Regions from separate parts of the Brevibacterium sp. CFH 10365 genome, predicted to be linked through region 2. Evidence: riboswitches for the same ligand, from Rfam matches in the RefSeq annotation. Region 2 holds a riboswitch; the other holds the start of a gene.
What was found. A riboswitch is a leader RNA that binds a small molecule or an ion and turns the genes downstream of it on or off. The one in region 2 is predicted to bind thiamine pyrophosphate.
Positions count from the first base shown of each region.

Region 1: it holds a riboswitch for thiamine pyrophosphate, as region 2 does, so the genes downstream of both, thiO (glycine oxidase ThiO) here and FHG09_RS16515 (TenA family protein) in region 2, are expected to answer to the same signal.

Region 1 covers NZ_VIGO01000005.1:297,842-301,548, reverse strand. Annotated here, with positions in the region: gene FHG09_RS12200 (DedA family protein) at 1-621, shown strand, start outside; gene FHG09_RS12195 (ketopantoate reductase family protein) at 572-1,540, opposite strand; gene thiE (thiamine phosphate synthase) at 1,537-2,220, opposite strand; TPP riboswitch at 2,232-2,335, shown strand; gene thiO (glycine oxidase ThiO) at 2,325-3,482, shown strand; gene thiS (sulfur carrier protein ThiS) at 3,479-3,707, shown strand, end outside.
Region 2 covers NZ_VIGO01000008.1:154,922-158,628, reverse strand. Annotated here, with positions in the region: gene FHG09_RS16520 (phytoene desaturase family protein) at 1-705, opposite strand, end outside; gene FHG09_RS16515 (TenA family protein) at 760-1,452, opposite strand; TPP riboswitch at 1,447-1,553, opposite strand; gene FHG09_RS16510 (uridine kinase) at 1,596-2,273, opposite strand; gene FHG09_RS16505 (ATP-grasp domain-containing protein) at 2,270-3,301, opposite strand; gene FHG09_RS16500 (VOC family protein) at 3,496-3,707, shown strand, end outside.

The DNA of each region.
Region 1 (3,707 bases), on a different contig from region 2:
CGATTCGACAGTCTCCGGGGCCGAGGTGGCACCATGGAAGGGATGTCTCAAACACATGTGTGGTACGTCAGCTACGGTTCGAACATGGCCCGCGATCGGCTCGCCTGCTATCTGCAAGGCGGGCGGCCGCCCGGAGCGATGGTGACCTATCCGGGGGCCAGAGACGGGACGCTCCCCCAGGCCGAGGCCGGGATCGAACTGCCCGGCACCATCTACTTCGCCGGCGAGTCGAAGGTCTGGGGCGGTGGAATGGCCTTCTACGACCATTCCCTGCCCGGACCGACCCCGGCCAAGGCCTACCTCATCACCGCCGCGCAGTTCGCCGATGTGGCGGCTCAGGAGATGAACCGCCCACCCGAACCCGACAGTCCGTTGGAACAGCTCGTCTTCGACCTGCCCGCCGGCAGCTCCCATTCGGTGGGTCCGGGCGGGTACGAGACCCTGCTCGTCCTCGACGATGCCGACGGTGTCCCGATGGTCACATTCACGGCCGCCCACGGTTCAGCCGATGCCGAACACACCCAGCCGCAGGAGCCGTATCTGGCGATGCTGCGCACGGGCACAGCCGAAGTCAGGGCCGCTTCTGCTGGGCAGCACCTGCCCGCAGCTGCACAAGTGTGAGATCGAGCAGCGGAGTCGCTGCTCCCAGTTCGTCTGCTGTGCGCGCCAGATCGCCGAGGATGTGCTCCGTCTCGCTCGGCAGACCGGCCGTCACGTCCCGGTAGAGGGATGAGGTGAAGGCAGACCCGTCCTCGGTGAGCATCTTCAGCGTCATCGCGTGGGCCTGCTCTGACACCGAATGTCCGGCGGCTGCCGCCACAGCTTCGAGTTCATCGACGATGGCATGCACATGCGGCCTGCCGCCGGCGTCCATGATCGCTCCGACCGGCGCACGGAACAGACAGGTGACGACTCCGGCTGCGGCGATGAAGATCCACTTCTCCCACAGTCCGTCGATGATTCCGTCGATGACCTGGAGTCTGAACCCGGGCACGTCCAGTGCTTCGATGATCCGGGCCGACGCTTCTGCGCCGTCGATGCCGCCGATGGTCATCACGGCCAGATCGGTGAGTTGAACGACGGCACCGTCTCTGATGGTGCCGACGATCTTGACGAGTCCGCCGAGCACCTGTCCGGGATAGCGGTTCTGCAGCTTCTCGATCTGGGCCATGCCGTTGAGGAACGGGACGATCGTCGTCTGCTCTCCCACAGCCGGTCCGATGTCTTCGATGACCGAGTCGAGGCCGCCTGCTTTGACCGCGACGATGACGAGGTCATAGGTCTGCGGTGCGGCGCTGAGTTCCTCTGCGGTGACCACCTCGACCTGATTCGTCCGGTCATCATCGGGAGCAGTGAAGCGCAGCCCTTCCGAGCGAACGGCTTCCGCCCGAGTCTGCCTGAGCAGGAACGTGACATTGCGACCGGCCTCGTGCAGGTAGGTGCCGAACGCTCCGCCGGTGGCGCCTGCCCCGGCGATGAGGATCGACAGGTCGGCGCCTCCACCGGTTGCCGTGGTTGCGCTGACAGCTGCTTCGGTCATCTCAGATCCTCCTTGAGCTCCCGAGCGGCCGCAGCGGGATCCTCTGCCGAGGTTATCGCACGGACGACGACGGCACGGTTCGCGCCCGCCTGCCGGATCGCATCCAACCTCTCCCCAGCTGAGATCCCGCCGATGGCGAACCACGGTGTGGCCGCCACGGCGGCGGTGGCGGTCAGCAGTTCCGTCCCCACGGAGGTACGGCCGGGTTTCGTCGGGGTCTCCCATACCGGGCCGACACAGAAATAGTCGGTCTCGGGGTCGGCATCGGCGGCGAGCGCCTGGTCGAGGGAATGTGTGGAGCGGCCGAGGACGACGTCGGGGCCGAGCACGGCTCTGGCTTGAGCACTGGTGAGGTCCCCCTGTCCGACGTGGAAGACATCGGCGTCGGTGAGGAGCGCGACATCGGCACGGTCATTGACGGAGAAGAGCTTGCCGTGCCGGGCAGCGGCGTCCTTGAGGATCTCCAGTGCTGTGATCTCGGCGCGGGCCTCGAGGCTCTTGTCCCTCAGTTGGATGATGTCGACTCCCCCGGAATAGGCGGCGTCGAGGAACTCGGCGAGGTCGCCTTGCACGGTCCTGGCATCGGTGCACAGGTAGAGCGACGATTCGGCCAATCGGGCCTCCCGCCAGGCTCTCTTCGAATGTCGCGCTGCGGTGCGCGGTGGCATCTGTGTGGTCATGGTCATAGAGTAGAGGAGTTCGCGGGAGCCTCCCAACGAGGCTGAGAGGGCGTAAGAGCCGACCGTCAGACCTGATGCGGATCATGCCGCCGGAGGGAGAAGCTGTGAGAGTCATCGTCGTCGGCGCCGGGATCATCGGCCTGTCCACGGCCTGGTATCTGCGCCGTCTGGGCGCCGAAGCCACCATCATCGACCCCGCCCCTGCCCAGGGGGCGAGCCATGCTGCCGCGGGGATGCTCGCTCCCGCCGCCGAGGTGGTGTGGGGGCAGAGTCCCCTGTATCCGCTGATGCGGGCCTCGGCGGAGATGTACCCGGATTTCGCCGCCGAGGTGGCGAGCGCCGCCGGAGCCGATCTCGGCTTCACGGATGCCGGAACCCTGGTGTGCGCCGGTGACCGAGCCGATCTGCAGGCGCTGAGGGAGCTGCGCGACGCACAATCGCGGTCCGGTTTCGCCACCGAACTGATCACCGGCAGCGCTGCTCGCCGGATCGAGCCGTCGCTGGCGCCTGCCGTGGCCGGTGCCGTGCACATTCCCGGTGATTGGTCGATCGACCCCCGTCGGGTCTCCGCCGCTCTGCTGTCTGCCCTGTCGGCCGACGCGGTGTCGCTCGTTCGGCAGCGGGTGACCGAGCTGCTCAAGGACGGCGATGCGACCGCGGGTGTCCGACTGGCCGATGGCCGCCGGATGGAGGCCGATCAGGTGATCGTCTGCGCTGGCAATGCCGTGACTGAGATCGCGGGTGCACCAAAACTGCCGATCCGAGAGGTCTGGGGTGATGTTCTGAGGCTGCGTGCCCCTGCCGAGGTGACTCCCCTGCTGACGCGCGTCATCCGCGGTCTGGTCAACGGTCGCTCCGTCTACCTGGTGCCTCGCCCCGACGGAGAGATCGTGCTCGGCGCCAGTTCCCGTGAAGACGGGCTCTCCGGCACCCCTGCCGGAGCCATCCACCGACTGCTCGCTGACGGACAGCGACTGGTCCCCGGCATCCTCGATGCGGAGATCACCGACATCACCACGCGCGCCCGGCCCGGATCCCCTGATGACCTGCCGATGATCGGGCGCATCGATTCCGGCTGTGTCGTGAGCACCGGGTATTTCCGACACGGCATCCTCTTGGCCCCGCTCGGCGGCAGGCTCGGTGCCGAACTCGCCGTGGGTGCCGCTTCCGACTGGCCACCTGACGGGACGCTCCAGTCCGTGTGCCCACAGCGCTTCACCACAGAAGACACCACCACTCACTCAGCGAGGAGCTTTTCATGACCGACCGCGAACACTCACCGACCATCGTCCTCAACGGCGAACACCATGAGCTGTCGAGCGCCACCTCGGCGCTCGACCTCATCGCCGACGTCACCGGACGGGAGCTGAACCCCGATGGGACACCTGCCGACGGCGGACGTCTGGGCATCGCCCTGGCCGTCGACGGTGACGTCATCCGACGCGGAGCCTGGTCCGGTTTCACCCTGGCCGACGGGCACACCGTCG
Region 2 (3,707 bases):
GGCGACGAGGTAGTCGATGATCGCCTGCGAACCGCCGATGGGGGAGGGCCAGCCGTCGGCGTGGGCGACTGTGGAGAGCATCGTCGCGGTGGCCGCTGTGCCCATCGCCGGCAGTCCGCCGATCGCATGCGCGGCGACGCCGGTGAACAGGGCCTGGCTCGATTCGTGGGAGAGCGGAATGTTCCAGGCAGGACTGGCCTGGCTCAGCAGCCGCAGGCCGAACTTCACGACGTTCGCGATTCCGGGAATATCGCGCAGTGTCTCCGGCACGGAACGCTTGTCACCGAGGGAGAGCCAGATCGCGTCATCGACACGATCGAGCAGAGGGGCGAAGAAACGTCGCCATTCCGGTCCCGCCTCGCCGAGGCGGTCGACCGTTTCGTCGAGATCGTGGAACGCCAGCGCGGCGGGCTTGGCGTCGAGGGGTTGGGCGTAGGAGACCTCGGGGGTGGTCAGCTCCATGCCGCGGGCACGCAGGTCGAAGTCGACGAAGAAGGGGCTGGCAATGGCCAGCGGGTGCACGGCCGAGCAGATGTCATGAGTGACGCCCGGCGCCAAACCGAGGTCGAGGGTGCGGGCGCCGCCACCGATCGTCGACTGAGCTTCGAAGACCTCGACGGACAGCCCGGCGCGGGCCAGGGTGACCGCGGCGGCCATGCCGTTGGGGCCGGATCCGACGACGACTGCATCAACACCTGTGCTCATGAGGTCAGTCTAGGTCAGCGGGCTGGGCAGCTGCGGTGTGCAGTCCGGGGTGGCTCAGTTTTCGTACACGTTGTCGAAGAAGTCGCATTCGAGGGCGACGGCCTGGTGCCAGGTGCGACTCAGGGTCTCGGCGTCTGAGCCCTGGTCGTCGTCTGTCGGGAACACGCGTTCGAGTTCGTCGACGAGGAACTGCACCCAACCGTGGAAAGCGTCGCCTCGGTGGAGGTCGATCCATCTTCGGTGCACCTGGCGCGACGGTTTTGCCTCTTGGGATTCGGCCCAGTCGAGGTAGAGCCATTCGGCGACGACGAGGACGATCAGCAGCTGCGGATATGACGCCGAGGTGACGGACTCGTCCATGAGATCACGGAACCCCGCCGTGGGCGCCGTGAGCTCAGGGTCGAGATACCCATCGGGGAGCACTCCCAGCTCGGCGAAGGAGTCGACGAAGTACGTGTCCTCATCGGCGGCGAGCATCCCCAGCTGCCGGGCGAACCGCAGCTTCGCATCGAGCTCATCGGCATGGGCGACGCAGGCACCGAGCATGGACAGGAACGACTCGAAGAACTGATAGTCCTGCACGAGATAGTCACGCATGACCGCGTCGTCGACCGTGCCGGCGAAGAGTTCGCGGACGAATCGGTGGTCGACGGCCTCCGCCCATTGTCTGCTCGTCGACCTCATCAGTGCCGACACTGCTCCGTCGGCGGCCACGGTGATCGTCGTGTCGATGTCTGTGGTGGTCATTGCTCTTCCACTTCCTCCGCCGGTGCTCACCGGATCAGGTTCAAAGGGTCTGCGTGTGCACTCTCAGCGTCGGCTCCTTCGGCGCTCCCCTGTAGCCCCTCGACCCTACCACTCTGACAAGAACAGTTGTCAGATCGAACGAGTCAGGGCCGACCGGTCAAGGTCGGCCGGTCGAGGTCGCGGTTGTCGAGCACCCACGTCGCCTGCTCCCACGGGGTCGCCTCGGCGAAGTAGAGGCGCTGGCCGCCGACATATCGGTGGTTCGACTCATCCTCGGGGTCGGCATCGAAGCGTCCGGGAAACCGCTCATTGCCGCGAGGAACCGAGACCTCGAACGGCACATCGACCCACACGCTCGCATCCCAGAGATTGCGCAGCTCGGGACGGTGGAGGAAGATCCCTTCGACGAGGAGGACGCAGTCGCTGGGCAGGATCCGAGGTTCCGGCTCGATCGGCCGGTCCGCGTCGACGTCCCACACCGCAGCAACGATCGCTTCACCCCTGCGGAAGGGTTCGACGACCGACTCGACGAATGCGCTGTAGTCGTAGGAATCCCGGTAGAAGGTCTCCGGTCCCTTGCCGCGGGCGCAGCGAACCGCCCGCTCGTGGTGGAACCCGTCGATGCCAGCTGTGGCGACCGGACGAACCGACGCAGTGCCGGCACCGCCCGAACCCTTTTGCGCGAGACCGACGAGTTCCCGGGCGATCGTCGACTTCCCGGCCCCGTCGACCCCGTCGAGGGCCACAAGCGCACGACGCCCGGGCCCGACAGCGCGCAGCTCAGTCAGCAGATCCGTGAGTACCCGGATGCGGATGCTCACCGGGATGCGGACCCGGCGAGCGACGCGGACGGCGGGGCCACCTCGGCGAGGGTGTCGGCGATGAAATCGGCGATCCGGTCGGCGGCCGGCCGCCGACCGGCCAGCTGTTCGGCCGTTTCGACGGTCGGGTTGTAGTTCGTGTTCGTGTTGATGTCGTAGACGACCTGGCGGCCGTCGAGAGTTTCGATGAACTCGATGCCGGCGATCGCGACACCAAGATCGACCAGCAGCGTCTCGAGGTGAGCGATCAGCGGTGTCTCGGTGGTGATGTCGTCCCGGCGGGAGAACTGGCTGACCGGAGTGGCAGCGGAACTGTTCGAGGCCTCGGCTCTGGGGATCTCGCAGGCATCGGCTGGGCACAGTTCGAAGGACCCGCCGGAGACGTCGACGCGCACCGCATAGTGGAAACGGCCGCCGATGAATTCGGCACGGGTGATGAATGGCTGCGCCGGCTGCACATACTCCTGGATGAGGGTGATGCCGTCGATCGGTGCATTCGCTCCGCGGGGTGCGAAATCTGCAGCCGCGTCGGAAAGCTCCGAATGGGAGTCGAAGCGGCGGACACCGAGTCCCTTCCCGCCCTGATTGTGCTTCGTGATGAACGGGGGAGCGAAGGTCCCCGCGGCCTCGACGAGCGCCTGCGGTCCGAATGCGGCTGCGGTGCGCGGCACGTCGAAGCCGCGGCCGGCCAGCTCGCGATGCTGACGGATTTTGCTCACCTCGAGCTCGTAGACGTCGCGACCGTTGAGGACCCGGCGCCCAGCGGCGGCGAGCCAGTCGAGGACCGCGCGTCCGTACTCCTTCACATGCGGATCGGTTCGGGTGTGCGCCGACGCCGACAGCCGCGACCAGAACAGCCCCTGTGGAGGTTCGGCAGCAAGATCGATCGTGGTCTCGGGCAGCAGCCACTCGATATGAGGGACGTCGAGGCGATCGAGCGCCTCGGTGAGTGGGGCGATCCATTCCGGATTGTCGTGGATGATGTACACCGCCGGAGTGTCGCCGACAGGCAGAGTGTGAGAACTCATCGCGCACCTTCGCTTGGGGTGCCGGCGCGATCGCTCGCCCGGCGGATCTGCTCAACAATCTTACGCCACGTCATCGTTCCGCGAACAGGGTCCCTGGCGCGATTGCCGTTGCCTCTCGAGCAGATCGTCCACTGCTTGGACCCGGGGGCTGCCGGGGCCCTCGACATGTCCGTGCCGCGGCGTAGACTCGGGGCATGGCTATAGCAAAGCAGCCCGTTGTCGTGCTCGATGCTCCCGACGCCGCCGAGCTCGCGGAGTTCTACGGAAAACTCCTCGACTGGACGGTCGCGGTCGACGAGGACGGCACCTGGGCGGAAGTCACCTCCGATTCCTGGCCGCCGATCTGCATCCAGCAGGTCGAGGACTATCACGCGCCCAGCTGGCCCGGTCAGGCTCACCCGCAGCA